DNA from 2 places in the Asanoa ferruginea genome. Region 1 is predicted to be linked to the other one. Evidence: riboswitches for the same ligand, from Rfam matches in the RefSeq annotation. Region 1 holds a riboswitch; the other holds the start of a gene.
What was found. A riboswitch is a leader RNA that binds a small molecule or an ion and turns the genes downstream of it on or off. The one in region 1 is predicted to bind thiamine pyrophosphate.

Region 1 (14,291 bases):
GCTGGGACGCCGAACTGGCCCGCGATCGGCTCGACCGGCTCGGCATCCCGTCGCGCAAGCGGGTCCGGCAGCTCTCCGGCGGCCAGCGTGCGCAGGCGGCGCTGGTGCTCGCGCTGGCCAAACGGCCCGATCTGCTGCTCCTCGACGAGCCGCTGGCCAGCCTCGACCCGCTGGCCCGGCACGACGTGATGGCCGTGCTGATGGAGATGGTCGCGCTCCACGGCACGACGATCATCCTGTCCTCGCACATCATCGCCGACCTGGTCGAGACCTGCGACTGGCTGGTCGCCGTCAACGGGGGCCGCATCCAGATCAGTGGCGAGATCGAGGAGTTACTCGCCGGGCACGCCATGGTCAGCGGCCCCCGGGAGGCCCGCACGCTGCTGCCCGACCGGCTCCCGGTGGTCACCGAGACGACCAGCGGGCGCCAGGCCCAGTTGCTCACCCGCACCGGTGCCGAGACGTTCGGCCCGGCCTGGAGCACCCGGCCACCGACGCTCGACGAGTTGGTGCGCGGCTATCTCGGCACGCCGGAGGCGACCGCGCTGCCCGGCCCCACCTCCGTCGTTCGCTGACCCTCCACAGGAGATTGACATGCTCTGGCTCGTCTGGCGTCAACACCGCTGGCAGCTCCTCGCCGTCGCCGCGTTGACCGCCGCCTACTGTGGCTACCTGCTCTGGTTGGTCCGCGCCGCGCCCGAGGCCGTGCGGCTCTGCGGCCCGCTCGATCCCGAATGCACCGAGCTCAACCAACTCATCCCGCGGTGGACCAACGCCGTCTTCATCGGCAACCTCCTGCCGGTCGCGGTCGGCGTGTTCTGGGGTGCGCCACTGCTGGCCCACGAGGTCGAGCAGGGCACGATCCGGCTGGCGTTCACGCAGTCGGTCAGCCGGCGGCGCTGGCTCGCCGCCAAGCTGGGTGTGCTCGGCGGCGTCGCCGTGCTGCTCGGCCTCGCCGTGGGCGCCACCGTGAGCTGGTCCACGCCGCGCCTCGACGCCTTCAGCAGTCCGCCGTTCGGCAACGACCTGCTGTTCAGCCAGGCCGGGCTGATGCCGGCCGCGACCTGGGTGTTCGCCCTGCTGGCCGGGGTGGCGTTCGGCGCGTTCGTGCGCCGGTTGATGCCCGCGGTCGCGGCGACGGTCGTGGCGCTGAGCCTGGCCTTCGCCGGCCTGATCGCCCTGCGGCCACATCTGATCCCACCGGTCGACCGGATCGCTGTCACCCAGCAGGAGTTCGTCGGCGACCCCGGACCCGAGGCCATCGAGTCCGGCTGGATCTACCGGGTGTCCTATCTGGACAAGGACGGGCACGAACTGAGCTCCGCGGCGGCCGGGCGAGTGTGTGCCGACCCGAGCAACAGCGCGCCGACCACGGAGTGCGTCGACCGGATCGGGCTGCGCCAACGCGTGGTCTATCAGCCCGCCAACCGCTATGTGTGGTTTCAGCTCGCCGAGGGCGGGCTGTTGCTCGTGGTGTCCGCGGGGCTCGCGTGGGCTGTTCGCCGCCGGGTCGCCGAGGTGGTCTAGCTTGCGCCCCGCCGGCCCGACGTAGGGTCGGAGAGACGGACGCGTTCAGGCGGGCGGGGGACGGTCGTGACCGACCAGCTTGGCGGTGACGTGGTGCTGCGCGTCAACGGGGAAGACCGGATGCTCAACGTGGACAACCGGGTCACCCTGCTCGACGCCCTCCGCGATCACCTTGGCCTCACCGGCACCAAGAAGGGCTGTGACCACGGCCAGTGCGGTGCCTGCACGGTGCTCCTCGACGGCCAGCGGGCGATCAGTTGCCTGCAACTCGTGGTCGCCGCCGACGGCCGCGAGGTCACCACCATCGAGGGCCTCGCCGACGGCGACGACCTGCACCCGTTGCAGCGGGCGTTCATCGCACACGACGGCTTCCAGTGCGGCTACTGCACGCCCGGGCAGATCTGCTCCGCGGTGGGCATGCTCGCCGAGGCCAAGGACGGGCTGCCGAGCTGGGTCAGCGACGACCTCGACGGGACCGCGCCGGCCGACCTCGACGACGAGGAGATCCGGGAGCGGATGAGCGGCAACCTCTGCCGGTGTGGCGCCTACGCCGGCATCGTCGCGGCGGTGCGGGAGGTGGCCGGCGGATGAGGGCCTTCCGATACGCGCGGGCCAGCGATCCCGGCGCGGCGGCCACGATGGTCGCCGGCACGCCGGACGCGGCCTACCTCGGCGGCGGCACCAACCTGGTCGACCTGATGAAGCTCGGCGTGCTCCGCCCCGGCCTGCTGGTCGACGTCAGCCGGCTCCCCTTCGACGTGGTCGACCATCGCCCCGACGGCGGCGTGCTGATCGGCGGCGCGGTCCGCAACGCCGGGCTGGTCCGTGACGAGGGCATCCGCCGCCGCTATCCGGCTGTGGCCCGCGCGGTGCTCGCCGGCGCCTCCGGGCAGGTGCGCAGCCAGGCGACCGTGGCCGGCAACCTGCTCCAGCGGACCCGTTGCCCCTACTTCCAGAACACCGGCACGCCGTGCAACAAGCGCGAGCCGGGCAGCGGCTGCTCGGCGATCCGGGGCGCACACCGCGACCTGGCGGTGATCGGCACGTCCGACGCGTGCGTCGCCAGCCATCCGTCGGATCTCGCGGTCGCGCTGGCCGCGTACGACGCGGTGGTGGAGGTTCGCCGTCCGGACGGGATCGAACGGCTGGTGCCGTTGCGTGACCTGCACCGCCTGCCCGGCGACACGCCCTGGATCGAGACCGTGCTCGAACCCGGCGACCTGATCACCGGCGTGCAGCTGCCCGCGCCGCCCGAGGGCGCGCTGGCGACCTACCGGAAGGTGCGCGACCGCTGGTCCTACGCCTTCGCGGTGGTCTCGGTCGCGGCCGTGCTCCGCCGTGGCGCCGGCGGCCGGCTCGACGAGGTCCGGCTCGCGCTCGGCGGCGTGGCGCCCAAGCCGTGGCGGCTGCGGGCCACCGAGCGGCTGCTGACCGGGACCGATCCCACCGACGACGAGGTGCGGGCGGCGACCCGCGCGGGATTCGCCGATGCCCGCCCGCTGCCCGACAACGCCTTCAAGATCGACCTGGCGGCCGACCTGGTCGCGGCGGTTCTGCGCGACCTGCGGGGGGCCGGGTCATGACCACCGGCACCGGGCTGCCCCGGCTGGAGGGTCGCGACAAGGTCACCGGCGCGGCCCGCTACGCCTACGAGTACCCGGTCGACGGCGTGCTCTACGTCTGGCCGGTCGGCGCGTCCGTGGCCAGCGGCACGGTCACAAACGTCGACGGCAGCGCCGCCCTGGCCGACCCGGCGGTGGTGGCGGTGCTCGACCACACCAACGCGCCCCGGCTGCACCCGGCCGTGATCGCCGACCAACTCGTGCTCCAGTCGGCCACCGTCGCCTACCGCGGCCAGGTGGTGGCCGGCGTCGTCGCGACCACCCCGGAGGCCGCCCGCGAGGGCGCCGAGCAGGTGCTGGTCCGCTACGCCGAGCACCCGCACAAGGTCATGCTCGACCCCGACGACCCCGACCTCGAGCTGCCCGAGACCACCAACGCCGGCTTCCCGGGCACGTCGGTCAAGGGTGATGTCGACGCCGCCCTCGACGCCGCCGACGTGGTGGTCGACCGCGTCTACACCACTCCGCCGGAGCACAACAATCCGATGGAGACGGTCGCGACCATCGCGCAGTGGGACGGCGACCGGTTGCTGGTGCACGACTCCAACCAGGGCCCGGCGGCGGTGGCGACCGCCTACGGCATGCTCTGGGACATCCCGCACGAGCAGGTCGAGGTGGTCACCGAGCACGTCGGCGGCGGGTTCGGCAGCAAGGTCTGGCCGTCGCCGGCCTCGGTGCTGACCACCGTCGCCGCGCGGGTCACCGGCCGGCCCTGCAAGCTGATGCTCAGCCGCCAGCAGATGTTCACGATGGTGCCGGGCCGCACGGCCACCCGCAGCCGGATCCGCCTCGGCGCCCGCCGCGACGGCACGCTGACCGCGATCGACCACGACGCGCTGCAATACACGTCCGTCATCCACGAGTTCGTCGAGCAGACCGGGTCCGCGACCCGCACCATGTATGCCGCCGACAACCTGCGGGTCCGGCACCGCCTGGCCCGGCTGAACCTGCCGACGCCGCGGGTGATGCGGGCGCCGGGCAAGACTCCCGGCATGTTCGCGCTCGAGTCGGCGATCGACGAACTCGCCTACGCTCTCGACCTCGATCCGCTGGCGCTGCGGATGGCCAACGAGCCGGCCACCGAGCCCGCGACCGGGCAGCCGTTCGACGGCCGCCACCTGGTCGAGTGTTTGACGACCGGTGCCGAACGTTTCGGCTGGGCCGACCGTGACCCGACCCCGGGGGTCCGGCGGCACGGCCGTGCCCTGTTCGGCACCGGCCTGGCGTCCTCGATGTATCCCGTCTACCAGAGCGGGTCGACCGCGACCGCGCGGGCCGAGCCCGACGGCACCTTTGGCGTCTCGGTCGCGGCCGTCGACATCGGCACCGGCGCCCGGACGGCGCTCTGGCAACTCGCCGCCGACGCGTGCGGCGTGCCGACGGACCGCGTCACCATCCACATCGGACGTGCGAGCTACGGCCCGGCCGCGCTGGCCGGCGGCTCGTCCGGCACGGCGTCGTGGGGTGGCGCGGTCCGCAAGGCCTGCACCGAGCTGTGCGAGCGGATCGCCGAGCACGGCGGCGCGGTGCCAGCCGACGGCCTCGAGGTGACCGCCAACACCGACGCCGACCAGCCGGCGGCCGACCGGGCCCGGCACTCCTACGGCGCACATTTCTGTGCGGTGCGGGTCGACGCCGACACGGGCCAGGTGCGGGTCGACCGGCTGCTCGGCGTCTTCGCGCACGGCCGGCCGGTCAACGCGCGCACGGCGCACTCGCAACTGCTCGGTGCGATGGTGATGGGTGTGTCGATGGCACTGCACGAGCAGACCGTCGTCGACCCGGGGCTGGGCCTGTTCGTCAACCACGACCTCGCGCAGTATCACGTCGCCACCAACGCCGACATCCGCGGCCTGGAAGCACACTCGCTGGAGTGGGCCGACGACGACATCACCCTGGCCGGCGGCAAGGGAATCGGCGAGCTGGGCATCGTCGGCGCGGGCGCCGCGGTGGCCAATGCGGTCTACCACGCGACGGGTGTACGCGTCCGCGACCTGCCGATCACGCTGGAGAAGATCCGGCGGGCCGGCTGATGAGCAGCGCGCCGACGAGCCTGGACACCATCCTGGCGAAGCGCGCGGTGCGCAGTGTCTACCAGCCGATCTTCGACCTCGCCGAGCTCGAGGTCGTGGGTTACGAGGCGCTGGCCCGGGGGCCCGCGGGCACGGTCTGGGAGAGCCCGCAGAAGCTGCTCGAGGCGGCACAGCGGACGGGCCGGCTGGCCGAGCTCGACTGGGTCTGCCGGGCCGCCGCCTTCCGCGGCGCCGTCGACGCCGGGCTGCCGCCGGCGCTGTCGCTGTTCGTGAACGTCGAACCGACGAGCTCACGGGTCGCCTGCCCGACGGATCTGCGTCCACTCGTCGACCTGGCGCACGCGGGGTTGCAGGTGGTCGCCGAGGTGACCGAGCGGTCGATGACCCAGGATCCCGCCGGGCTGCTCGCCGCTCGAGACCGGTGGCGCGCGGAGCAGACCCCGGTGGCTCTCGACGATGTCGGCGCCGATGCGGAGAGCCAGGCCATGATGCCGCTGCTGCGGCCCGACATCATCAAGTTGGACCGGGCCGTCACCGAGGACCTGACCACCGCACACGCCGCCCGGGTGGTCGACGCCGCCCGCACCGAAGCCGCGCGCACCGGAGCGCTGCTGCTCGCCGAGGGCATCGAGACGCCCGAGCAACTCGCGTCCGTTCGCGAGGCGGGGGTGTCGCTGGGCCAGGGCTGGCTGCTCGGTCTGCCCGGCCCGCTGCCGGCGACGTTGACCGAGCCGGCGACCCCGCTGCCCCTGGCGCGTCCGGTGGGTCCCGCGCCGCCCGGGACCACCCCGTTCGAGGTCGCGTCCGGCGCACGGCGGCCCGAGTCGGCGTCGCGGGCGGTCATGCTCCACCGCAGCCGGATGCTGGAGGACCAGGGCGTCGCGGCGACCGAGCCGACCGTGCTGCTGACCTCGTTCCAGGAGGCGCGCCGGTTCGGGCCGGCCACCCGGCGGCGCTACGAGACGTTGGCCGCCGAGGGCATCTTCACCGCGGCGTTCGGCCGGCACATGCCGCCGAACCCGGCCGCCCGGGTGCGCGGCTGCGACATCCGCGATGGCGACCCGCTGGCCACCGAGTGGGTGGTGGTCGTGGTCGGCAGCCGCTTCGTCAGCGGCCTGTTCGGCCGCCAGCGCGACGCGGACAGCTACGACGTGGTCGCCACCGACGACCGCGACCTCGTGCTCGCCGCGGCCGCGACGCTGGCCCGCCGGTTGGAACCTGCTACTAGTAGGACATGAGCCTGCCCACGTTCAACCGTCTCGCCGGCACTCTCCACGAGGAGGTGTTCGAGTCGGAGGCCCTGCGGGGCAACCCGCTCGGTGACCCACACGTCCGACCGCTCTGGATCTACACCCCGCCCGGCTACGAGCAGTCCGCCGAGCGCTATCCCAGCATCTACGTGATCCAGGGCTACACCGGCCAGGTCGCCATGTGGGGCAACCGCACGCCGTTCCGGCAGCCGTTCGTCGAGACGGCCGACCAGGTGTTCGCGGAAGGGCGGGCGCCGGGCTGCATCCTGGTGTTCGTCGATGCCTGGACCGCGTACGGCGGATCGCAGTTCGTCGACTCGCCCGGGACCGGCGATTACCACACCTACCTCTGCGACGAGGTCGTGCCGTGGGTGGACGCCCACTACCGCACGATCGCCGGCCCCGAGTCGCGCGCCATCTCCGGAAAGTCGTCCGGCGGCTTCGGCGCGATGATCACGCCGATGCTGCGACCGGACCTGTTCGGGGCGCTCGCGACGCATGCCGGGGACGCGCTCTACGAATACTGCTATCTCAACGAGTTCGCCAAGTCGGTCCGCGCGCTGCGCGCCTACGACCACGACATCCTCGCCTGGTGGACCGACTTCCAGCGGCGCGTCTCCTTCACGAAGGAGGAGGACAACCTGCTGGTCCTGGTGCTCGGGTGCGCGGCCGCGTTCTCACCCGACCCCGACGGCACGCCGCGGCTGCCCGTCGACCCGCGCTCCGGGCAGATCATCCCGGAGCTGTGGGAGCGGTGGCTGGCCTGGGACCCGATCCGCATGATCGACCGGTACGCCGACGAGGTGCGCTCGCTGCGCGCCGTCTGGATCGACGCCGGCACCCGCGACGAGTGGTTCCTCGACCTGGGTGCCGAGGCGTTCAAGGACGGCCTCGAGCGGGTCGGCGTCCCGGCCGACCGGATCGCGTTCGAGCTGTTCCCCGCGGCACACGGCGGCATCGACTACCGCTACCCGCTCGCGGTGGAGTGGCTCGCCCACCGGCTCAAGCGCTAATCGTTCCAGCCGAAGTGGTCGAGCGGGCCGTGGCCTGTGCCGAGGTGCCAGTGTGCGCCGCCCGCGACCGCGCGGGCGACGAAGGCCTTCGCGCCGGCCAGCGCGGTCCGCAGGTCGGCGCCCTGGGCCAGGTGCGCGGCGGTCGCGGCGGCGAACGAGCAGCCGGTGCCGTGCGTGTTGGGGGTGTCCACCCACGGCGCGGTCAGCTCGTAGGTGTCGATGCCGTCCCAGACCACGTCGACCGCCAGGTCGCCCGCGTCACCGGCCGGGTGGCCGCCCTTGACCACCGCCGCGCCGGCGCCGAGGGCACCCAACGCCCGGGCCGCCGCGTGCTGGTCGGCGCGGCTGCGGATGGTGGTGCCCAGCAGCACCTCGGCCTCGCGCTTGTTGGGCGTCACCACGGCGGCGTGCGGGAACAGCCTGTCGCGGTAGGCCGCCTCGGCGGCCGGTTCGAGCAGACGGTCGCCGGAGGAGGAGACCATGACGGGGTCGACCACCAGGTGCGGGAGCCGGCCCGCGACGGCGAGGGCGGCGACCGCCTCGACGGTCGCGGCGGTGGCCAGCATGCCGGTCTTCACCGCACCGACCGGCAGGTCGTCGAGGACCGCCGCGATCTGCGCGACCACGAACTCTGTGGGTGCGGCGTGCACACCGCGTACGCCGGCGGTGTTCTGCGCGGTCAGCGCGGTGATCGCGCTGGTGCCGAACACCCGCAGCGCCGCGAACGTCTTGAGGTCGGCCTGGATGCCGGCGCCACCGCCGGAGTCGGAGCCGGCGATGGTCAGCGCGACGGGCGGGTTCACGGTCGGTCCTCCACGGTGGTCAGTGCGCGCAGGTAGTCGGCGACGGAGTCCGGGTCGCGCATCACCGCACCCATCACGGCCACGCCATAGGCGCCCGCGGCCCGGCAGGCGGCCGCCTCGGCCGGGCTTACTCCACCCAGCGCATACACCGGCGGCGCGTTTCGGGTCAGGGCCGCGAGCCCGGGCGGCCCCAGCGGCGGGCCGTAGCCGGGCTTGGACGCGCTGAGGTAGACCGGCGAGACGGTCACGTAGTCGCAGCCTTCGGCAGCCGCGGCAGCGACCTCGGCGGCGTCATGGCAGGACCGGCCTACCAGCGCCGGCCGGGCAGTCGGGAATGGCTCGCGGGCCGCCAGGTGCACGGCGCTGCCCCAGGCCGCGTTGCCAGAACCGCCTCCGGCTGTGCCGGGATGACCGCCTCCGGCTGTGCCGGGAAGACGGCCTCCGGCTGTGCCGAGAAGACCGTCTCCGGCTGTGCCGCGGGCACTGCCTCCGGCTTCGCCGGGAAGATCGCCGCCGGCTTTGCCGGCAGGACCGCCTGCGGACATCACCAGGATTCCGCCTACCGGCGCCAGGATGGCGGCCAGGTCAGCTGCCAGCGCCGCCCGCTCGGCGGCCGGCAGGTCCTTCTCGCGTAGCAGCACCGCCCGGGCGCCGGCCGCGACGGCCGCGGCGACGGTGTCGGACAGCGGGCCGGCGCACTGCGCGCGGTCGGTCAGCACCAGCAGTCGGGGCAGCCTCACAGGGCGGCCAGGCCCGCGTTCGGCGTCGACGCCTGGGCGTGCCAGCGCCGCTCGATGCGGCCGGCCCGGTGGGCCAGGCGGCCGGCGTCCACCGCGTAGCGCATGGCCAGCGCCATCCGCTCCGGGTCGCGGGCCCGGGTTACCGCGGAGGCGAGCAGGACCGCGTCGCAGCCGAGTTCCATCGCCAGGGCCGCATCCGACGCGGTGCCCAGCCCGGCGTCGAGGATCACCGGCACCTCGACGGTTTCGCGGATCAGGGCGATGTTGTGCGGGTTGCGGATGCCCAGCCCGCTGCCGATCGGCGAGCCCAGTGGCATCACGGCGACGCAGCCGGCGTCGGCGAGCCGGCGCGCGGTGATCGGGTCGTCGTTGGTGTAGGGCAGCACCTGGAAGCCGTCGGCGACGAGCTGTTCGGCCGCGTCGAGTAGCTCGATCGGGTCGGGCAGCAACGTGCGTTCGTCGCCGATCACCTCGAGCTTGACCCAGTCGGTGTCGAACGCCTCGCGCGCCAGTTTGGCCGTGCGCACCGCCTCGCGGGCGGTGAAGCAGCCGGCGGTGTTGGGCAGCAGCCGGACGCCGCAGCGGTCCAGCACGTCGGCCAGCGCGCCGCCGGCCGACGCCTCCACCCGGCGCAACGCGACGGTGACCAGGGCGGTGCCCGACGCGGTCACGGCGCGGGCGAGCACGTCGAGGCTGGGCACGCCGCCGGTGCCGAGCAGCAGGCGGGACGGCAGGGTCACCCCGGCGAGGACAAACGGGTCGTCGGTCATCGTGGTCACCCGCCCGCCTGCGCGGCGAGGATCTCCACCTCGTCGCCCTCGGCCAGCACGGTGGTCGCCCACTCGCCGCGCGGCACCACCTCGCCGTTGCGGGCCACCGCGACCCGTCGCTGGTCGGTGCGCGCCTCGACCAGCCCGGCCACGGTCACCGCCGGGTCCAGCTCGACGGTCTCGCCGTTGACGGTCAGCGTCATAGATCTCTCCCGTCCGAGGTGAACGGTGCCGCGTAGGCGGGCAGCGTCCCTCCGGTCAGCAGGTCGGCGATCGCGTCCGCGGTCGCCGGGGTGAGCAGCACGCCGTTGCGGTGGTGGCCGGTGGCCAGCACCAGCCCGGGCAGCGCCGACGGGCCGAGCAGCGGTGCGTTGTCGGGGGTGCCCGGGCGCCACCGGGCCAGCGTCTCGACCAGCTCGAGCTCGGCGACGCCGGGCACCACCTCGATGGCGTCGCGGAGCAGGTCGTGGACGGCGCCGGCGGTGACCGTCGGGTCGAACCCGCGCTCCTCGCTGGTCGCGCCGACGACGAGGCGGTCCTCGGCGTAGGGCACCAGGTAGACGTGCTGGCCGCGGACCAGCGCCCGCACCGTGCCGGCGAGCAGGCCGTCGTCGCCGCGCAGCCGCAGGATCTGCCCCTTGACCGGGCGGACCGGCAGCGGGGGAGCGCCGGGCAGCGTGCCACTCCATGCGCCCAACGCGAGCACCACCTGGTCGGCTGCGATCTGGGACTCGTCGGCCAGCCGCAGACCGGTCGCGCGCCCGTTGTCGACGGTCAGGGCGGCGATCCTCGACCGGACGATGTGGACACCAACGGTGGACGCGGCGGCGAGCAGGGCGGCGTGCAGCGCGCGGGGCTCGATCGAGTGGTCGCTGGGTGCGTGCAGCGCGCCGCGCACCCGGGGGCTCAGCGCCGGTTCGCGGCGCCGGGCCTGGCTGGCGGTGAGCCGTTCGACCGGCAGGCCCGACTCGACGTAGTAGGCGTGCAGCCGGTCGAGCGAGACCATGTCGTCGGCGTCGAAGCCGACCTCGAGCGTTCCGGCGGTACGCAGCCGCACGGTCCCGCCGCCGTCGCCGGCCAGGTCGGCGAGGAACGCCGGATAGCGGGCCAGCGACTCCCGGCTCAGGGCGCGCAGCGCGTCTTCCCCGTAGGCCGCCTCGGTGAGCGGGGCCAGCATCCCGGCAGCCGCCCGCGACGCACCGCTGCCGGGATCCTCGTCGACGACCGTCACGGCCAGCCCGCGCCGGGCCGCGCGCCAGGCGACCGCGAGCCCGATCAGCCCGCCACCGGCAACCAGCACGGTCACGAGGCGTCCAGCGCGGCGAGCAGCTCCCGGGTGGCCGCCGCCGGATCGGCCGCGCCGGACACCGCCGACACCACCGCGACCCCGTGCGCCCCCGCGGCACGCAGCAGCGGCACCCGCGCGGCGGTGAGCCCACCGATCGCGATCACCGGCACCCGGACGGCGGCGGCGACGGCCGCGACACCGTCGGGCCCGATCGGGTCGGGCAGACCGTCCTTCGTGGACGTGGCGAACGCCGGGCCGACGCCGAGGTAGTCGGCGCCCGCGGCGACCAGTTCCGCCGCCCGCTCCGGGTCGCGCGCGGTGCCGCCGACCAGATGGGACGGGCCGGCGATCCGGCGCACCACCTCGACCGGCAGGTCGTCGGCGCCGACGTGGGTGCCGTCGGCGCGGGCGGCCAGGGCCAGGTCGACCCGGTCGTTGACGATGCACTGGGCGCCCGCCGCGCGGCAGAGCACGACCACCTCCCGGGCGAACGCCAGGCGTTCCCGGTCGCTGCCGGTCTTGGTGCGCACCTGGACCACCGGCGCCCCGCCGGACAGCGCGGCCCGCACGGCGTCGAGCGCCGCCCGGCCACCGGCCGCGTCGGTGACCACGTGCAACCGCCCGATCATCGGGCGCTCCGCAGCCGGCCCGGCAGCAGCATCAGGGCGGTCAGCACAGCGGCGACCGCGAGGCTGACCAGCGAGGCGGAGAAGCCGTTGGCGGGATCGATGCCGAGGTCCTGCTGTCGCGCCAGCCACCAGTCCGTCCACTGTCGACCGGCGTCCGGGAAGAACGTCGGCAGGGTGAGCTGGTAGGCGACGAACCCGGCCGCCCAGGGCAGCAGCAGCCAGGGCCGGCCCGGCGCGGTCGCGGAGACGTTCCAGCGGCCGCGCGGCAGCACGAAGTAGGCGATCGCGAACACCCCCACCAGCGGCACGAAGACCGCGCCGATCAGGAACAGGAACGGCTCGTAGGAGACGATGTCGACGGCCAGCGCGAGCAGCGTGGCGAGGGTGCCGACGGCGACCACGAGGACCCGGCGGTCGATCCGCTCGACGATGTTGTTGGCCGACACCGCCGTCGAGTAGACGTTGGCGAACGCCTCGTCGACCTCGACGACGAGCAGCACGGCCAGCGCCACCGCGCCCAGCGGCACGGCGAGCAGCGCGTCGACCACGTCGAGCCCGCCGGCGCCGTAGGCGGACAGCGCCAGGACACCCAGCACGAAGCAGGCGATGGTCGCGGCGCCGTACCCGATCGAGGTGCCGGCGAAGGCGGCCCGGCCGCCGCGGGTGTAGCGCGTGTAGTCGGCGACCATCGGGAACCAGGAGACGGGCATCGCGATGACCACGTCGACCGCGGTCCAGAACGAGCCGCCCTCGCCGGTCAGCGGTTGCGGGTCGGCGCGCAGCACCTCGACGAACAGATAGGCGCCGGCGATCAGGGCGGCCCAGATCGCGTAGCGGGCCAGCAGCCGGACGGCGCCCAGCGGCCGCAGCGCCATCAGGGTGGCGGCGACGCCCGCGAGCAGCACGAACGGCCACTTCGGTGCGTGCAGCACCTTGGCCGCGGCCGAGGCCATGATGAAGATCTCGAACGTCGCCCAGCCCACGCACTGCGCCAGGTTGAGCACGGTGGGCAGGTAGGACAGCCGGCGGCCGAGCAGCCCGCGGAGCAGGACCATGGTCGGCGCGCCTTCCCGGGCACCGGCGGCGGCGCCGAGGCCGAGCAGGACCGAGCCGATGACGGCGCCGACCACGATGGCCAGCACGGTGACCCACAGCGGCCGGCCCGGCAGCACCGCGAAGGTGGCCGCGACCGGCAGGAGCAGGCTGACGCCGAGGCTGCCGAAGAGCCCGGTGGTGTCGCGGAAGCCGAGGGTCCGGCCGGCCTCGGCCGTGGTCGGCGCCGCGACGGCGGTGGAAGAGGACACGTTTGATGCTCCCTACGCCGGCATTACCCGGACAGGTTCCGACGGTCGGCGGCGCGTCAGCCGCCCTCTCAGCCCGGTGCTCCGAGCTCCCGTTGTGACTTCCGGCAGGTTACGACAAACCAACCGGGTACGCCATCGTTACCGACATCACGGCGCCCCGGCGTGTTCACGCGGGGTGACGACAGGCGGCTACGTAGCGTGAGCTGATGGCGACGAACACGGCGTTCTCGAAGGGCTTCTTCCGCGACCAGGGCCTCGACTACCAGGCCCGCGGCGTCCTCGGGCGGGCCGTGCACGGCGGCAGCGACGTCGGCGAGGTCCTCGCCACGCTCGAGCGGATCTCCGACCACGACAGCTGGCGGTCGGCCTGGGCGGCGACCGCGACCCGGGTCGCCGGCTATGCCGAGCGGTCGCGCGAGCAGGGCGACCAGGTCGGCGCCGGATCGGCCTACCTGCGGGCGGCCAACTACTGGGCCTGCGCCGTCGAATCGCTGTCCGAACTCGACGACGAACCGGCGCTGCTGCTGGCGTTCCGCGCCCATCGCACGGCCTGGGACGGCTTCATCGACTGCGCGGATGGCGCGCATGTCCGCGTCGACGTGCCCTACGAGGGCGGCACCCTGCCCGGCTTCCTGTTGCGGCCCGACGCGTCCGGCGCCCGGCGGCCGACCCTGGTGATCACCAACGGCAGCGACGGCTCGATCAGCGGCCTCTGGGGCAACGCCGTCGCCGGAGCGCTGCGGCGTGGCTGGAACGCGTTCGTCTACGACGGCCCGGGGCAGCAGTCGATGCTGTTCGAACGCAAGACCTCGTTCCGCCCCGACTGGGAGGCGGTCCTGACGCCGGTGGTCGACGTGCTGGCCGGCCGCGCCGACGTCGACCCGGCCGCGCTCACCGGCTACGGCGTCAGCCAGGGCGGCTACTGGCTGCCACGGGCGCTCGCCTTCGAACACCGCCTCATGGCGGCCGTGGTCGATCCCGGGGTCGTGGACGTGTCGACCACCTGGACCGGCCCGCTCGGCAAGAGCATGCGCGGCCTGCTCGACAAGGGCGACCGGGCCGCCTTCGACCGGGACCTGAAGTTCGCTACGGCGGTGCCCAAGCTGCGCCGCACGCTTGCCTTCCGCTCACGCCCGTACAAGGCGGCTTCGGACTGGTTCGATCTGTTCAACGAGATCCGCGAGTACAAGCTCACGGACGAGACCGCCGCCCAGATCAGTACCCCGCTGTTGATCACCGACCCGGAGGGCGAGCAGTTCTGGCCAGGCCAGTCGAAGCAGCTCGCCGAGCTGCTGGGCGACCGCGCGCACCG
Region 2 (14,291 bases), 6.4 Mb from region 1:
CGGCGGCGCCCCCGGTAGGGGACGCTGAGCGCGTGAAGATTTACGCCGACCGTTTCCCCCGGTTTCTCCTCCAGGTCTTCAGCGACCTGCTCGTGATCGCGTGGGTCTACGCCTGGATCCGCGCCGCGCTGTGGCTCCAGGACCAGGTCCAGAAGCTGGGCGTGCCCGGCCAGAAGCTGGAAGGCGCCGGCAGCGCGCTGGCCGACAACCTGGCCGACGCGGGCAGCAAGGTCGGCCGCGTCCCGCTGGTCGGCGACCAGCTCACCGAGCCGTTCGGAAAGGCCGCCGACGCAGCCCGCGCGGTCGCCGCGGCCGGCCAGTCCCAGCAGGACGTGGTCGGCGACCTGGCGATGGCGCTCGCGATCATCACCGCCGTGGTCCCGATCCTGTTCGTCCTGCTGCTCTGGCTCCCGCTGCGGGTCCGCTGGATCCGCCGGGCCAGCGCGGCGTCCCGGGTCCGCAAGTCGCCGGCCGGCCGCGACCTGCTGGCGCTCCGCGCGCTGGCCACGCAGCCGCTGAGCAAGCTCGCCAAGCTCGGCCCCGACGTCGCCGAATCCTGGCGCGCCAGCGACGACTCCACTGTGGAGGCCCTGGCGGCGCTGGAGCTCAAGTCCCTTGGCCTGCGACAACGGTGATCATCGGCGACTGGGTGAACGGAAGATCCGCGGATAGGCTTTGACGATCAAGAGCCCGGCTCCAGCTACCCGATCGTCTCGGCATGGATGGCTTTTTCGATTCGCTTGATCCGTTCATCACGTCGCCGTGGGTCTACGGCGTGGTGTTCGCGCTCGCCGCTCTTGATGCTTTTCTTCCGATTGTTCCCAGCGAAGCCACCCTCATCACCGCTGGGGTGTTCGCCGCCAGCGGCAAGCCCAACGTCCTGCTGATCATCCTGGCCGGCGGCGCGGGCGCGATGCTCGGCGATCACATCTCGTATCTCATCGGCCGGGCCGGTGGCGAGAACGTCATCCGGCGGATACCCGAGGGCACCCGGCGGGCCAGGACGTTCGAGCGGGTCCAGCACCTGCTCTTCGCACACGGCGGGATCGCCCTGGTGATCGCCCGTTACATCCCGGGCGGGCGCACAGCGATCACGCTGACCACCGGCGCGATCCGGTATCCGCGGCGGCGGTTCACCGCCTTCGACGCGCTGGCCTGCTTCTCCTGGGCCGCGTACACCACGCTGCTCGGCTTTGTCGGTGGGTCGGCCTTCCAGGACCATCCGCTGCAGGGGCTGGCGCTGGGGTTCGGGATCGCACTGGTCCTCGCGGGGGTCGCCGAGCTGATCCAGTGGCTGCGGCACCGCCGGCGGACGCCGCGGACTCCGCCGCCCGAGCCCGAGAAGGTCGGCGTCGGGAGCGATCGCGAGTAAAGAGTGCGGCCCGGGCCAGAAGGCCCGGGCCGCGACGAACTAGGACATCGGTGGGATCCGGCGGCGGACGTCTTCGGCCGTCGACGGGCCCGGCTTCCAGTTGGCCACCCAGGGCTGGTCGCCCTTCGGGTGCATCACGCCCTCCTCCAGCCACGCGTAGCGGCCGTCGAGGATGCGCTTCGCGGCCTTCACGTCGACCGCGTCGGTGTTGTCCCACAGCGCCGTGAACAGCGCCTCGGCGCGAACCCGGGCCTGGCGGCAGAACAGGTCGGCCAACTCCATGCCCTCGGGGCGGTCATCGCTCTCGGCGGTGGCCCGCACGCAGACCGACGCCATCGCGAACAACTCCGCGCCGATGTCGACGATCCGGCCCAGGAAGACCTCGCGGTCCTCCATCCGGGCCTGCCAGCGCGACATGCCGTAGAAGGTCGACCGGGCCAGCTTGCGGGCCGCCCGCTCGACGTAGCGCAGGTGGTGCGCCAGCGGGCCGTATTCGTTGAACGCACTCGGGTTCTGGCCCTTGCCGACCGCGAGGCCGGGCAGCCACTTGGCGTAGAACGCCGTCGCCCGGGCGCCGGCCTTCGCCTTGCGGCCCAGATCGGCCTTGGGGTCGATGATGTCGCCGGCCACCGAGAGGTGGGCGTCGACGGCCTCGCGGGCGATCAGCAGGTGCATGATCTCCGTCGAGCCCTCGAAGATCCGGTTGATCCGCAGGTCGCGCAGGATCTGCTCGGTCGCGGCCGGGCGCTCGCCCCGGGCCGCCAGCGAGTCGGCGGTCTCGTAGCCGCGGCCGCCGCGGATCTGGACCAACTCGTCGGCGATCTTCCAGGCCATCTCGCTCGCGTAGAGCTTGACCAGCGCCGCCTCGATGCGGATGTCGTTGCGGTCGTCGTCGGCCAGCATGCAGCACAGGTTGAGCATCGTCTCCATGCCGTAGGTGGTCGCCGCCATGAAGGCCAGCTTCGACGCGATCGCCTCGTGGTCACCGACCGGACGGCCCCACTGCACGCGGTCGGCGGACCACTCGCGGGCCACGTTGAGCGACCACTTGCCGGCGCCGACGCACATCGCGGGCAGCGACAGCCGGCCGGTGTTGAGGGTGGTCAGCGCGATCTTCAGGCCGCGACCCTCACCGCCGATGATCTGATCCGCGGGCACGAACACGTCGTGGAAGCGGGTGACGCTGTTTTCCAGGCCGCGCAGGCCGAGGAAGTTGTTGCGCCGCTCGACCGTGATGCCGGGCGAGTCGCCCTCGACCACGAACGCCGTGATGCCGCCGCGCCGGCCCTCCGACTTGGGCACCCGGGCCATCACCACGAGCAGCGTCGCGACCGTGCCGTTGGTGGCCCAGAGCTTGACGCCGTTGAGCCGGTAGCCGCCCTCGACCGGCTCGGCGATGGTGCCGAGGCGGGCCGGGTCGGAGCCGACGTCGGGCTCGGTGAGCAGGAACGCGGACACCTCGCCGCCGGCGAGCCGGGGCAGGTAGCGGCGCTTCTGCTCGGCGGTGCCGAACAGCTTGAGCGGCTGCGGCACGCCGATCGACTGGTGCGCCGAGAGCAGCGCGCCGATCGCCGGGCTGACCGAGCCGACCAGCATCAGGCTGCGGCCGTAGTCGAGGTTGGTCAGGCCGAGACCGCCGTATTTCTCGTCGATCTTCATGCCGAACGCGCCGAGCCGGGCGAGGTTGTGGAAGACCTCGTCGGGGATCCGGTTGTCGCGTTCGATCGCGGCCCCGTCGACCTCGTTGCGCACGTACGCGTTGAGCTTCTTGAGGAATTCCTCGCCCTTGGCCGTGCGGATCGGGTCGGGCTGCGGCCACGGGTCGATCAGGTCGAGCCGCAGCCGGCCGAGGAAGAGTTCCTTGCCGAAGCTGGGCTTGGTCCAGTCGGTTTCCCGGGACGCCTCGGCGACCTCACGGGACTCCTGGTAGGACACCGTGCCGGCCTCCTCGGGGAGCATCCCGGCGCCATCCGCCTCGGAAGGCCTGTCCTGCGTCGTCGTCACGGCTTCCCCCTTTGTCCGGGCTGGGCTGTGCTGTTACTGACGGTACCGCGCTTTGTTACTCGTCGGTAGGCTTCTCGAAGTCCTCCGGATGCTCTCGGCGCCGGGTCATCTCCGATTCCGTCTCGTCCGGCTCACCCCAGTCTCGCCTTGACCAGGGCAGCGCCGCCCAGAAAGCGATAAAGAAGAGGGCGGTGATGCCGCTGAGGGTCAGCGCGATCGTGCGCGACAGCACGAAGTCGGTGATCAGCAGTACCGAACTGACGATCGCGATGAACAGGAAGAACAGCCCGCCGGTGGCCATCCGGTGACCGAAGCGCACGAGTTCCGGCTTGCGCCCCTGGCGGAACAGGGCCTGATGGAAGGCGACCGGCGCGATGATCATCGCGGTGGCGGCCGCCGCCGACAGCAGCGAGACCACGTAGACGTCGCGCTGGAACTCGCTCGTCTTCGGGAAGCCGTTGCTGAACGGCAGCGTGAGCAGGAACGCGAAGAGGATCTGGACGCCCGTCTGCGCGACCCGCAACTCCTGTAGCAGATCGCCGAAGTTGCGGTCCCACCGCTGCTTCGGTGTCTCCTTGGGTTGCTCGTGCGCCATGCGGGCTCCTTCGGATGAGTCTCATCGTGGCGGGTCGACCGGCCGGTCCGCGGTCATTTCCCGCACGGGCTCCGCACGAAACGCGAGATCCGATCAGCTCAGCCGGGCGACGACCTTTCTGAGTTGGTCGGCGTAGCGCTCGCGGAACTCCGGGGAGTCGGCCGCCAGACCGGTGAAGTCGGCGGCGAAGTGGGCCAGCAGGGTGGGCGCCAGGGTCGCCCCGAACAGCAGCAGCATCAGGAACGCCGGGTCCAGGTCGGGCGCGATCTCGCCGGCCGCCTGGCGCTGGCGCAGGTCATCGACCATCGCCTGCCGGAACTGCTGCTCCCCCTCGGCCTGGTCGCCCTCGAGCGCCTGCCAGACCAGCAGCCGGACCCAGTGTCGCTGCGCCTGGCTCACGTCGGCGAACGCGGTGATCACGTCGGCGAGCGCGGCATCCGGCTGGTTGACGCCGGCGCTCAGGGCACGCCAACGCTCGGTAAGGGCCCGATAGAGCCCTTCCTTCCCGTCGAAGTAGTAGGAGATCAACTGCTGGTTGACGCCGGCCCGGCGGGCGATCGCACCGACCCGGGCGCCGGCGAACCCGTGCTCGCCGAACTCGACCAGGGCCGCGTCGAGGATCCGTTCCCGGGTGCGCTCGGCGTCGCGCTTGCGTTCGGCACCGGACGGGGACCGTCGGGCGGTGGTCTCAGCCATGCCGATGAGCGTATCAATCAAACAGATGGTTGACAGAGTCACTTGTACGAGTGACGCTGGGAGCATGACGAACTTCTCCGTAGCGGTCATCGGCGGCGGCATCGGCGGCCTCGCCCTCGCACACGGCCTGCGCCGGGCCGGCGTCGAGGTCGACGTCTACGAGCGCACTCTCGAACGCACCGACTGGCTCCAGGGCTATCGCATCCACATCAACCCGGCCGGCGCCCGCGCCCTGCACGACTGCCTGCCACCGGCAAACTGGCAGTCGTTCCTGGACACGGTCTCGACCAGCGACGGCGGTTTCGGCTTCCTCACCGACCGCGGCACCGACCTGATCGCCTTCACCGACGCCGAGATCAACGACCCGAGCGCGGCACCACCCGACCGGCACTACGGCGTCAGCCGCATCCTGCTGCGCGAGACCCTGCTCGCGGGCCTCGACGAGGTCGTGCATCTGGGCAGAACCTTCATCGGGTACGACCTGTCCGGCGACCGCGTCACGGCCCGATTCGCCGACGGCAGCACGGCGACCGCCGACGTGCTGATCGGCGCGGACGGCGCCAATTCACGGGTTCGCGGTCAACTGCTCCCCCACGCGCGCCGGCTCGACACCGGCGTGGTCGCGGTGGCCGGGCGGCATCCGCTCACCCCTTCGTCGGCGCTTCCCGCTGTCCTGACCGACCGCACCAACCTGGTCGTGCCGCGCGGGCGGGGCTCGCTGTTCACCTCGGTCTGGCGGCGAGGTGCTGGGGACAGCACCGACTACGCGATCTGGGGCTTCTCCGACGCCGCCGAGCGCTTTCCGTCCGACGTGGACAAGCTGGACGGCGCGGCGTTGCGGCAGCTTGTGGTCGACCGTCTCGAAGGGTGGTCGCCGGACTTCGGGCGGCTGGTCGAGGGCAGCGACGTCTCGACCGTCAATGCGTTACGCGTCAAGAGTGCGGCTCCGGTCGACCCGTGGCCCAGCGGTCGGGTCACCCTGCTCGGCGACGCGATCCACAACATGACGCCGATGGCGGGGGTCGGCGCCAACACCGCGCTGCGCGACGCCGACCTGCTGCGCCGCGAGTTGGCCGCGGCCGGGTCCGCGGACGTGGTCGCGGCGATCTCCCGGTATGAGCGCGAGATGCTCCGCTACGGCTTCGCCGCGGTGCGGCAGTCGCTGCGCAACGCCGAGCAGGCCGCGCACTCAACCACGCTGGGTCGGGCGGCCTTCCGCACGGTCCTGCGCCTGACCGCCGCGGTTCCGCCGATGCGCCGCAGCATGGCGCGAAATCTCGGCAACTGAACGGCGAGCAACGTGGCACCCGCGGCCCTTCGCCGCGAGCAACGCGCGACACCCGCGGGCCGCGGCAGCCGGGATTCCTGGCGCCGCGCCATGACCGGCGGGGCGGGAGCTAGTCGCGGTTGTCGGTCATCCAGCGTTCGGCGAAGTCGACCGCCGCGCGTTGTGACATCAGGCGGGACAGGGCGCCGCCGACGCGGCCCGTGCGGGTCGCGCCGGTCGCGTCGAAGTCGGCGCCGAGCAGCTCGAAGTCGCCCTCGTCGAGGTCGACGTCGTCCCACCAGACCCATTCGCGGCCGCCGTCGGCGGTCTGCACCGCCGCGCCCAGCCGGGCTGCCGGTGGCGCCGGCCGGCGGTATTCGGCCAGGTGCAGCGACGTGTTGGAGTCGTGGCCGACGCCGAGCAGCAGCACGTCGCCGTCGAGGCCGTAGATCTTGCCCAGCGGCGAGTCCGGGCCGAGCATCGCGGCGCGCGGCTGGCCGTAGACGACCTCCTGGGCCAGCCGGCCCAGCGCGGCGAACGAGACCTGCGGGTGGTCGCTGCGCTGCGCGCCCGGCCAGGTGCGGACCACCTCGGCGATCGCGCCCATCCAGCGGCTCGGCGTCACCGCCGGGTCGAAACCGGGCATGTTCTCCCGGATCACCGACCACCAACCAGGGGGTACGGGCGGGTTCTGCCACTCGGCCGGGTCGGAGTTGTCGGGCGTGTGGGTCGGCACCACCAGCGTGCCGTCGGGGCCGAGCGCGTCGCGCAGCGCGAGCACCATCGCGTGCGGCCCGCCGGCCACGAAACCGACCGGCTTGAGCGAGGCGTGCACCAGCAGCGTCGAACCGGGCCGCACACCGAGCGCGGCCAGGTCGGCGGCGAGCGACTCGCGCGTGTGTGGCATCCGCTCGGCGGCGTCGGCGGGGTGGTTGGTCATGCGGCGTCCGCGATGCGGGCCAGGATCGCCTGGGCGAGCACCTCCGGCTGCGCGTCGGTGACCCAGTGGTCGACGCCGGGCAGCGGCACGAAGCGGTAGTCGCCGGTCACCTGGTCGCTGGCCGCGGCCGCCGTGGCCGGGGCCACCGCGGTGTCCCGGTCGCCCCACACAAACGTCGTCGGCCGGGCGACCGGACCGACCTTGACCAGGTCTTCGAGCACCAGCGCGCGATACCAGTTGAGCGTCGCCGTCAGCGCGCCCGGCTCGAGCAACGCCGCGGCGTACACCTCGAGCCGGTCACCGACCCCGTCGAGCACCTTGCGCAGGCCGGCGCCGCCGTCGCGGGAGAGCACGTGCTCGGCCTTCCCGGCCATCCGGAACAGGTCGATGTATGACGAGCGGCGCTGCTGTTCGGGGTCGCTGAGCAGGGCCTGACCGAACGCGGCCGGGTGCGGCACGGAAACTGCGGTCAGCGAGCGGACCCGCTCCGGGTGCTCGGCGGCCAACTGCCAGGAGACCAGCGCACCGAAGTCGTGCCCGACCAGGTCGGCGCGGCCGCCGGCCAGCTCGTCGACGAACGCGGCCGCGTCGGCGACGCACTCGGCCATCCGGTAGGCGTCGACGCCGGAGGGCCGCGCCCCGGCGGTGTAGCCGCGCTGGTCGACCGCGAACGTGCGCAGCCCGGCGGCGTTGAGGTAGGGCGTGACGTCGTCCCAGCTGTGCCGGTTGACCGGGAACCCGTGCAGGAGGATCACCGGCGGGCCGCCCGGCGGACCACCCTCGGTGACTTCGAACGTCAGCCCCCGCGTCTCGATCCGCATGCGCGCGAGCGTACCGCCGTAACCCGGTGTTAGCCTGGTGGAACAACTTCACATCCGACAGGGGAGCGCGCAGCGCTGAGAGTGCGGTATCTTCCGCAGACCCTCGAACCTGATCTGGGTAATGCCAGCGCAGGGAGTTCGGTCTTCTCCAGCCGCGCCATGTTCGATCCATTGGGCATGGCGTGCGTCTTCTCCTGGTTCACCGAACTGGGAGGGCACCACCATGACCAACACCGTCAACCGATGGCGAACCGTCGACATCGTGGTCGGCGCCGTTCTGGGCGTCGCGTTCGGCGTCGTCTTCTGGGCCTGGGGACTGCTCTACAACGGACCGGCCGACGCGATCCCGCTGCCCGCGCGCACCCTGCTCTACGGCATCTGGCTGCTGCCCGCCGTGCTCGGCGCGCTGGTGATCCGCAAGCCCGGCGCCGCGCTGTTCACCGAGACGGTCGCCGCGCTGGTCTCGGTCGCCCTGGGCACCGTCTGGGGCTGGATGATCGTGCTACAGGGCCCGCTGGAAGGCCTCGGCGCCGAACTCGTGTTCGCGCTGTTCGCCTACCGGCTCTACAAGCTGCCGGTGGCGATCCTCGCCGGCGCGGCCGCCGGCCTGGTGGCCGCGGTCTACGACGTCGTCTACTACTACCCCGACATGAGCTGGGGCAGCTTCCAGCTCCCCTACCTGGCGATCACCACCGCCAGCTCGGCCGTCGTGGCCGGGATCGGGGGTTGGCTGCTGACCCGGGCCCTGGTCAACACCGGGGCGCTCGACCGGTTCCCGGCCGGCCGGGAACGCGCGGCGGTCTGAGCCGTTGAGCGCCGTCGAACTGCGCGGCTTCGGCTGGCGACATGCCGGCCGCAAGGCGTGGGCGGTACGCGGGGTCGACCTGCGCGTCGAGCGTGGCGAGCGGGTGCTGCTGCTCGGTCCCTCCGGGGCGGGCAAGAGCACCCTGCTGGCCGCGCTGGCCGGCCTGCTCGCCGACGACTCCGGCGAGCGCGAGGGCACCGCCGAGATCGACGGCCTCGACACCCGCAAGGCCCGCGAGCGGGTCGGCATCGTCTTCCAGGACCCGGCGACCCAGCTCGTGATGTCGCGGGTCGGCGACGACGTGGCCTTCGGGCTGGAGAACCGGGCCGTGCCCGCCGAGGAGATCTGGCCGCGGGTGCGCCAGGCGCTCGGCGCGGTCGGCTTCGGCCACCCGCTGGACCGGCCCACCCACGCGCTCTCCGGCGGCGAGCAGCAGCGGCTGGCGCTGGCCGGCGTCCTTGCGCTGCGCCCCGACCTGCTGCTCCTCGACGAGCCGACCGCCAACCTCGATCCGGTCGGCGCCGAGCTGGTGCGGGCGTCGCTGCGCGGTGCGGTGTCCCGGGACACCACGGTGATCATGGTCGAGCACCGGCTGGAGCCGATCGTGCCGTTCGTCGACCGGGTCGTCGTGCTGGCGCCCGGTGGCGGGGTGGTCGCGTCCGGTCCGCCGGCCGAGGTGTTCGGCTCGCACGGCGCCGCCCTGGCCGCCGACGGGATCTGGGTGCCCGGCCGGCCGCTGCCGCCGCCCCGCCGGGCGGTCTCCTCCCCCGGCGACGTGCTGATCACGGCGGACCAGGTGGCGCTGGCGCCGCGGCTGGCAGCGACCGACCTGGCCGTACGCACCGGCGAGGCGCTCGCCGTGCTCGGGCCCAACGGCGCCGGCAAGTCGACCCTGGCCCTGCTGCTCGGCGGGCTCCTCAAACCCACGTCGGGCCGGGTGGTCGCGTCGTCGGTGCTCGCCGGCGCCGACGCGGCCCGGCCACCGCACCGCTGGCGGGCCACCGACCTGACCGCCCGGATCGGCTCGGTGTTCCAGGACCCGGAGCACCAGTTCGTCGCCTCGACCGTCCGCGACGAACTGGCCGTCGGCCCGCGCCGCCTGGGCAGATCGCTGGCGGTCGTCGACGAGTTGCTGGCCCGGCTGCGCCTCGAGCATCTCGCGCGGGCCAATCCGTACACCCTCAGTGGTGGTGAGGCGCGGCGGCTGAGCGTCGCGACGGCGCTGGCGTCCGCCCCGCGCCTGTTGCTGCTCGACGAGCCGACCTTCGGACAGGACCGGCGCACCTGGATCGAGCTGGTCGCGCTGCTGGCCGACCTGCGCGACGAGGGGCACGGGGTGCTCGCGGTGACGCACGACGCGGCGTTCGTCGACGCGCTCGCCGACCAGCGGCTGGAGCTGACCCGATGACGCTCACCGCGGTGATGGTGCGTTCCTCGGCACCGCTGGCCCGGCGCAACCCGGTCGCGAAACTGGTCGCCGCCACGGTGTTCGCCGTCGGCATCCTGACCACCCTCGACCCGCTGACACCGGCGCTGGCGATCGCGGCCGAGTTGGTGCTGCTGCCGTTCTTCGGCGTCCGCTACGGCACCCTGCTGCGCCGCGGCTGGCCGCTGCTGCTGTCGGTGTTCGGCATCGTGCTGACCACCATCCTGTTCGGCGCCAACCGCGGCGGCGACACGGTGTTCTCGATAGGCCCGCTCGACGTGACCACCGGCGTGCTGACCGTCGCGCTCGGGCTGGCGCTGCGGCTGGTCGCGCTCGCGCTGCCCGGCATCATGGTGTTCACCACGACCGACCCGACCGACCTCGCCGACGCGCTGGTGCAGAACGCCAAGGCGCCGGCCCGGTTCGCGATCGGCACGTTGGCCGCGTTCCGGCTGATCCCGCTGCTCGGGCAGGAATGGCAGGCGCTGCGGATGGCCAGGCGGGCGCGCGGCATCGACGCCGGCCACAACCCGGTCGTGTTCGCCGCCCTGGTCTTCGCGCTGCTGGTCGGCGCCATCCGGCGGGGCACCCGGTTGGCATTGGCGATGGACGCGCGGGGGTTCGACAGCAGCATTCCGCGTACGCACGCCCGCGCGCAACACTTCACCCGCGCCGACACGCTGTTCGTGGCCGGCTCGGTGCTGCTCACCGTCGCGATCCTCACCGTGAGCATCACCACGGATACGTTCCGGCCCGTTCTGGGCTAGTGTCTCGCTCCAACGCGTGGAAACGAGGCGGTGGCGATGAGCGTACGACTGGCCGAAGTGACCGATCCGGCGGAGATCGAGGCGCTGGTGCCGCACGTCTGGCGGATCTTCCAGATGGTCTCCACCGGGGCGGCGCTGGGTTGGGCGGTGCCACCGAGCCAGGCCGAGGTGCGCGAGTTGCTGACCACCGTTGTCGAGGGCGCGGCGGTGTCCGAGGCGGCGCTGCTGGTCGCCTACGCGTCGGACGACGACGTCGTCGGGCCGGCGGGGCTCGACGCCGCGCCGATGCCGCTGGCCGACGGCACCGTGCTCGCCGGGATCGGTTACTGGCGCCGCTACGCGCGGCAGACCCACCGGCCGCACGCCGATCTGGAGCGGGTCGCGGTGCCGGCCGGCTATCAGGGTCGCGGGATCGGTCGGGCGATCACCGAAGGACTGGTGGCCAGCGCCCGCAAGGCCGGCATCGAGGTGTTGACGCTCGACGCGCGCGGCGACAACGAGCGTGCGCTGGCGCTTTATCGCACGCTCGGCTTCAACGAATATGGCCGGCTGATCGATTTCGTCGCGGTCGGTCATCTGCGCTATGACAAAGTGCTTTACGCACTCGATCTGCGCCGCCCATGGCCGCGATTGGAAGGCGGAAGGGGCCCACGCTAGGCAGGCCCCTCCGCGATTCGTATTAAGCGCGCCGGAAGGCGTAGTTCTTCGGCTGCGCCGCGGGCTTGCTGCGACCGCCCTTTGTGGACGAACGGCCGAGCTCGCGGCCGGGCTGCTTGCCAGCCTTGGCCGCCCGGCGGGCCGCGCGGTTGCCGGGCTGTTCAGCGGAGTTGTCGTTGGCTGCAGGCATGCGAAGGCCTCCGAAAGGAGAAGGAGAACAGACGGATGCCCGGTGGCGTGCTGGATAAAAGAGAGTGACGCCCCGGGCGCTCGAAGACCGCCCAGCAATGGGGCGGACCGGCACACAGAATCCCTGGGGACATCAGTAACGCATGCGACGACGATACCTCGCCGCCGCATGACGCGCTAGGTCATTCCGGTGGCGGCGGCGCTACCGGGTTGGGGATCGCACCACCGAAGCGGCGGTCGCGCTGGGCGAACAACTCGCAGGCATACCAGAGGTGACGCCGGTCGAAGTCGGGCCAGAGGGTGTCGAGGAAGACCAGTTCCGCGTACGCCGATTGCCAGAGCATGAAGTTGGAAATGCGTTCCTCACCCGACGGCCGCAGGAACATGTCGACCTCGGGCACTTCCGGGTGGTAGAGGTAGCGCTGGATGGTCTTCTCGGTGACCTTCGACGGGTCGATCTTCCCCGCCGCCGCGTCGCGCGCGATCGCGGCCGCCGCGTCGGCGATCTCCGCCTGGCCGCCGTAGTTGACGCAGAATTGGAGGGTCAGCTTGGTGTTGTCGCGGGACATCTCCTCCGCGGTCTGCAGTTCGGAGATGACGCTCTTCCACAGCCGCCCGGCCCGACCCGACCAGACCACCCGCACGCCGAGGTCGACCAGCATGTCCCGACGGCGCCGGATGACGTCGCGGTTGAAGCCCATCAGGAAGCGGACCTCTTCCGGCGACCGCCGCCAGTTCTCGGTCGAGAACGCGTACGCCGTCAGGTAGGGAACGCCGATCTCGATCGCGCCCTCGATGGTGTCGAACAGCGAGTGCTCGCCGCGCTCGTGGCCGGCGGTGCGCGGCAGCCCGCGATCCTTGGCCCAGCGGCCGTTGCCATCCATCACGATCGCGACGTGCTTCGGCAGGCTCCCCGCCGGAAGCTCGGGCGGCCGAACCCCCGAGACGTGCGGCGTCGGCGGACGCACCGCGCGGCGCGCGGCCCGTGACCTGATCATTTCTGTTCCCCCGTTGTGCGATCAACCAGCGGCAGCGAGCGTAACCCGCGCTCGAGGTGCCACTGCAGGTGTGCGGCGACCAGCCCACTGGCCTCCCGGCGCGGCCCGGCCTCGGCGGAGTCGGCGACGTGCCAGTCACCGGACGCGAGCGCGACCATCAGACGCAGCGTGTCCGGCGCCGGATGGGCCGCACCCGGCGGCCGGCAATCGGGACAAACGGCCCCACCGGCGGGCACCGAGAACGCCTTGTGCAGCCCGGCGGTGCCGCAGACCGCACACTCGGTCAGCGCGGGCGCCCATCCGGCGATCCCCATCCCGCGCAGCAGGTAGGCGTCGAGGACCAGGGTCCCGGAGTGCTCGCGCAGGGCCAGCGCCCGGAAGGCCCCGAGTGTGAGAAGAAACAACCGCAGCGACGGCTCGTGCTCGACCGGCGTCAACCGCTCCGCGGTCTCGGAGATCGCGCTGGCCGCGGTGTAGCGGGGGTAGTCGTCGAGGAACCGCTTCCCGTAGAGCTCGACCGCCTCGACCTGGCTGACCGTGTGCAGCCCACCGCCGGCCCCGCTGGGATCACCGGCGATCTGGAGATCGACGTGACCGAACGGCTCCAGCCGCGCCCCGAACCGCGACGTCGTCCGCCGCACGCCCCGGGCCACCGCCCGCAACCGCCCGTGCCGGCGGCTGAGAAACGTGATGATCCGATCGGACTCGCCCAGCTTCTGCACACGCAACACCACCGCGTCATCGCGGTAGAGCTGGCGGCGAAATCCGGGCACCGGCCAATTGTGGTCCCTGTTTTCACCAGCTGTCGCGGCGGGTTCTGTGAAGATCGATGTGAATTAGTGTGTACGGACATGAGCAGCCGTCCACGGATCGACCCCGTCGTCTGGCAACCACCCACGCCATCACTGCGGGCGAAACGGCGCGCCAGCGACCCCCCGATGCCCCGTCCGGCCTTCCTTCCGGTCGACGGCGTGGGCCCGGAAGACGTGGTGGTGCACCCCGACGGCCACCTCTACACGGGCCTGGCCGACGGCCGGGTGCTGCGCCTGGCTCTGGCCGGCGGCCCGCCGCAGGTGGTCGGCGAGACAGGCGGCCGCCCACTGGGCGTAGAGGTCGACGCCGACGGCGACCTGGTCATCTGCGACGCACACCGGGGCCTGCTCCGGATGTCGGTCTCGAGCGGCACAACCACGGTCCTCGCGGACGGTTTCCGGCTGTGCGACAACGCCGCGATAGCCTGCGACGGCACCATCTATTTCAGCGACTCGTCGCAACGCTACGGCCTGGAACATTGGCGGGCCGACATCATGGAACACACGGGTACGGGCCGCCTGCTCCGCCGCTCCCCGACGGGCGAAATCGACGTGCTGCTCGACGGCTTGCAGTTCGCCAACGGCGTCGCCTTGGCAGCCGACGAGTCCTTCGTGGCGGTGGCCGAGACAGGCGCTTACCGCATCTCGCGGGTGCAACTCACGGGCCCCGAAGCCGGCCGGCGCGACATCCTGGTCGACAACCTGCCCGGATTCCCCGACAACCTGTCGACGGGCGCGGACGGCCGCATCTGGATCGCGCTGGCCACGCCACGCAACGCGCTGCTCGACCGCCTGCACGCCCGACCCCCTGTCTTGCGGCGGGCGGTATGGGCGCTGCCGCAGGCATTCCAGCCGGCGCCGGCCCGCACCACCTGGGTGATGGCGGTCGACGCGTCCGGCTCGGTAGTGGCGGACCTGCAAACCGCGGACGGCGGCTACCAC

Region 2: linked by a shared signal. The riboswitch ahead of DFJ67_RS00825 (ECF transporter S component) and the one ahead of DFJ67_RS30890 (purine-cytosine permease family protein) in region 1 are both predicted to bind thiamine pyrophosphate.

Annotation. Positions count from the first base shown of each region.
Region 1 covers NZ_QUMQ01000001.1:6,602,734-6,617,024, forward strand. Annotated here, with positions in the region: gene DFJ67_RS30825 (ATP-binding cassette domain-containing protein) at 1-575, shown strand, start outside; gene DFJ67_RS30830 (ABC-2 membrane transporter-related protein) at 595-1,527, shown strand; gene DFJ67_RS30835 (2Fe-2S iron-sulfur cluster-binding protein) at 1,594-2,118, shown strand; gene DFJ67_RS30840 (FAD binding domain-containing protein) at 2,115-3,110, shown strand; gene DFJ67_RS30845 (xanthine dehydrogenase family protein molybdopterin-binding subunit) at 3,107-5,182, shown strand; gene DFJ67_RS30850 (sensor domain-containing phosphodiesterase) at 5,182-6,420, shown strand; gene DFJ67_RS30855 (alpha/beta hydrolase-fold protein) at 6,417-7,445, shown strand; gene thiD (bifunctional hydroxymethylpyrimidine kinase/phosphomethylpyrimidine kinase) at 7,442-8,248, opposite strand; gene DFJ67_RS30865 (thiamine phosphate synthase) at 8,245-8,988, opposite strand; gene DFJ67_RS30870 (thiazole synthase) at 8,985-9,758, opposite strand; gene thiS (sulfur carrier protein ThiS) at 9,764-9,961, opposite strand; gene thiO (glycine oxidase ThiO) at 9,958-11,064, opposite strand; gene thiE (thiamine phosphate synthase) at 11,061-11,675, opposite strand; gene DFJ67_RS30890 (purine-cytosine permease family protein) at 11,672-12,979, opposite strand; TPP riboswitch at 12,971-13,082, opposite strand; gene DFJ67_RS30895 (alpha/beta hydrolase family protein) at 13,186-14,291, shown strand, end outside.
Region 2 covers NZ_QUMQ01000001.1:167,753-182,043, forward strand. Annotated here, with positions in the region: gene DFJ67_RS00785 (hypothetical protein) at 33-635, shown strand; gene DFJ67_RS00790 (DedA family protein) at 719-1,372, shown strand; gene DFJ67_RS00795 (acyl-CoA dehydrogenase family protein) at 1,412-3,376, opposite strand; gene DFJ67_RS00800 (DUF6328 family protein) at 3,432-3,971, opposite strand; gene DFJ67_RS00805 (TetR/AcrR family transcriptional regulator) at 4,065-4,667, opposite strand; gene DFJ67_RS00810 (FAD-dependent oxidoreductase) at 4,732-5,955, shown strand; gene DFJ67_RS00815 (AAC(3) family N-acetyltransferase) at 6,065-6,874, opposite strand; gene DFJ67_RS00820 (alpha/beta fold hydrolase) at 6,871-7,695, opposite strand; TPP riboswitch at 7,745-7,849, shown strand; gene DFJ67_RS00825 (ECF transporter S component) at 7,919-8,500, shown strand; gene DFJ67_RS00830 (ABC transporter ATP-binding protein) at 8,505-9,908, shown strand; gene DFJ67_RS00835 (energy-coupling factor transporter transmembrane component T family protein) at 9,905-10,693, shown strand; gene DFJ67_RS00840 (GNAT family N-acetyltransferase) at 10,730-11,350, shown strand; gene DFJ67_RS42490 (hypothetical protein) at 11,373-11,540, opposite strand; gene DFJ67_RS00845 (isoprenyl transferase) at 11,722-12,537, opposite strand; gene recO (DNA repair protein RecO) at 12,534-13,310, opposite strand; gene DFJ67_RS00855 (SMP-30/gluconolactonase/LRE family protein) at 13,389-14,291, shown strand, end outside.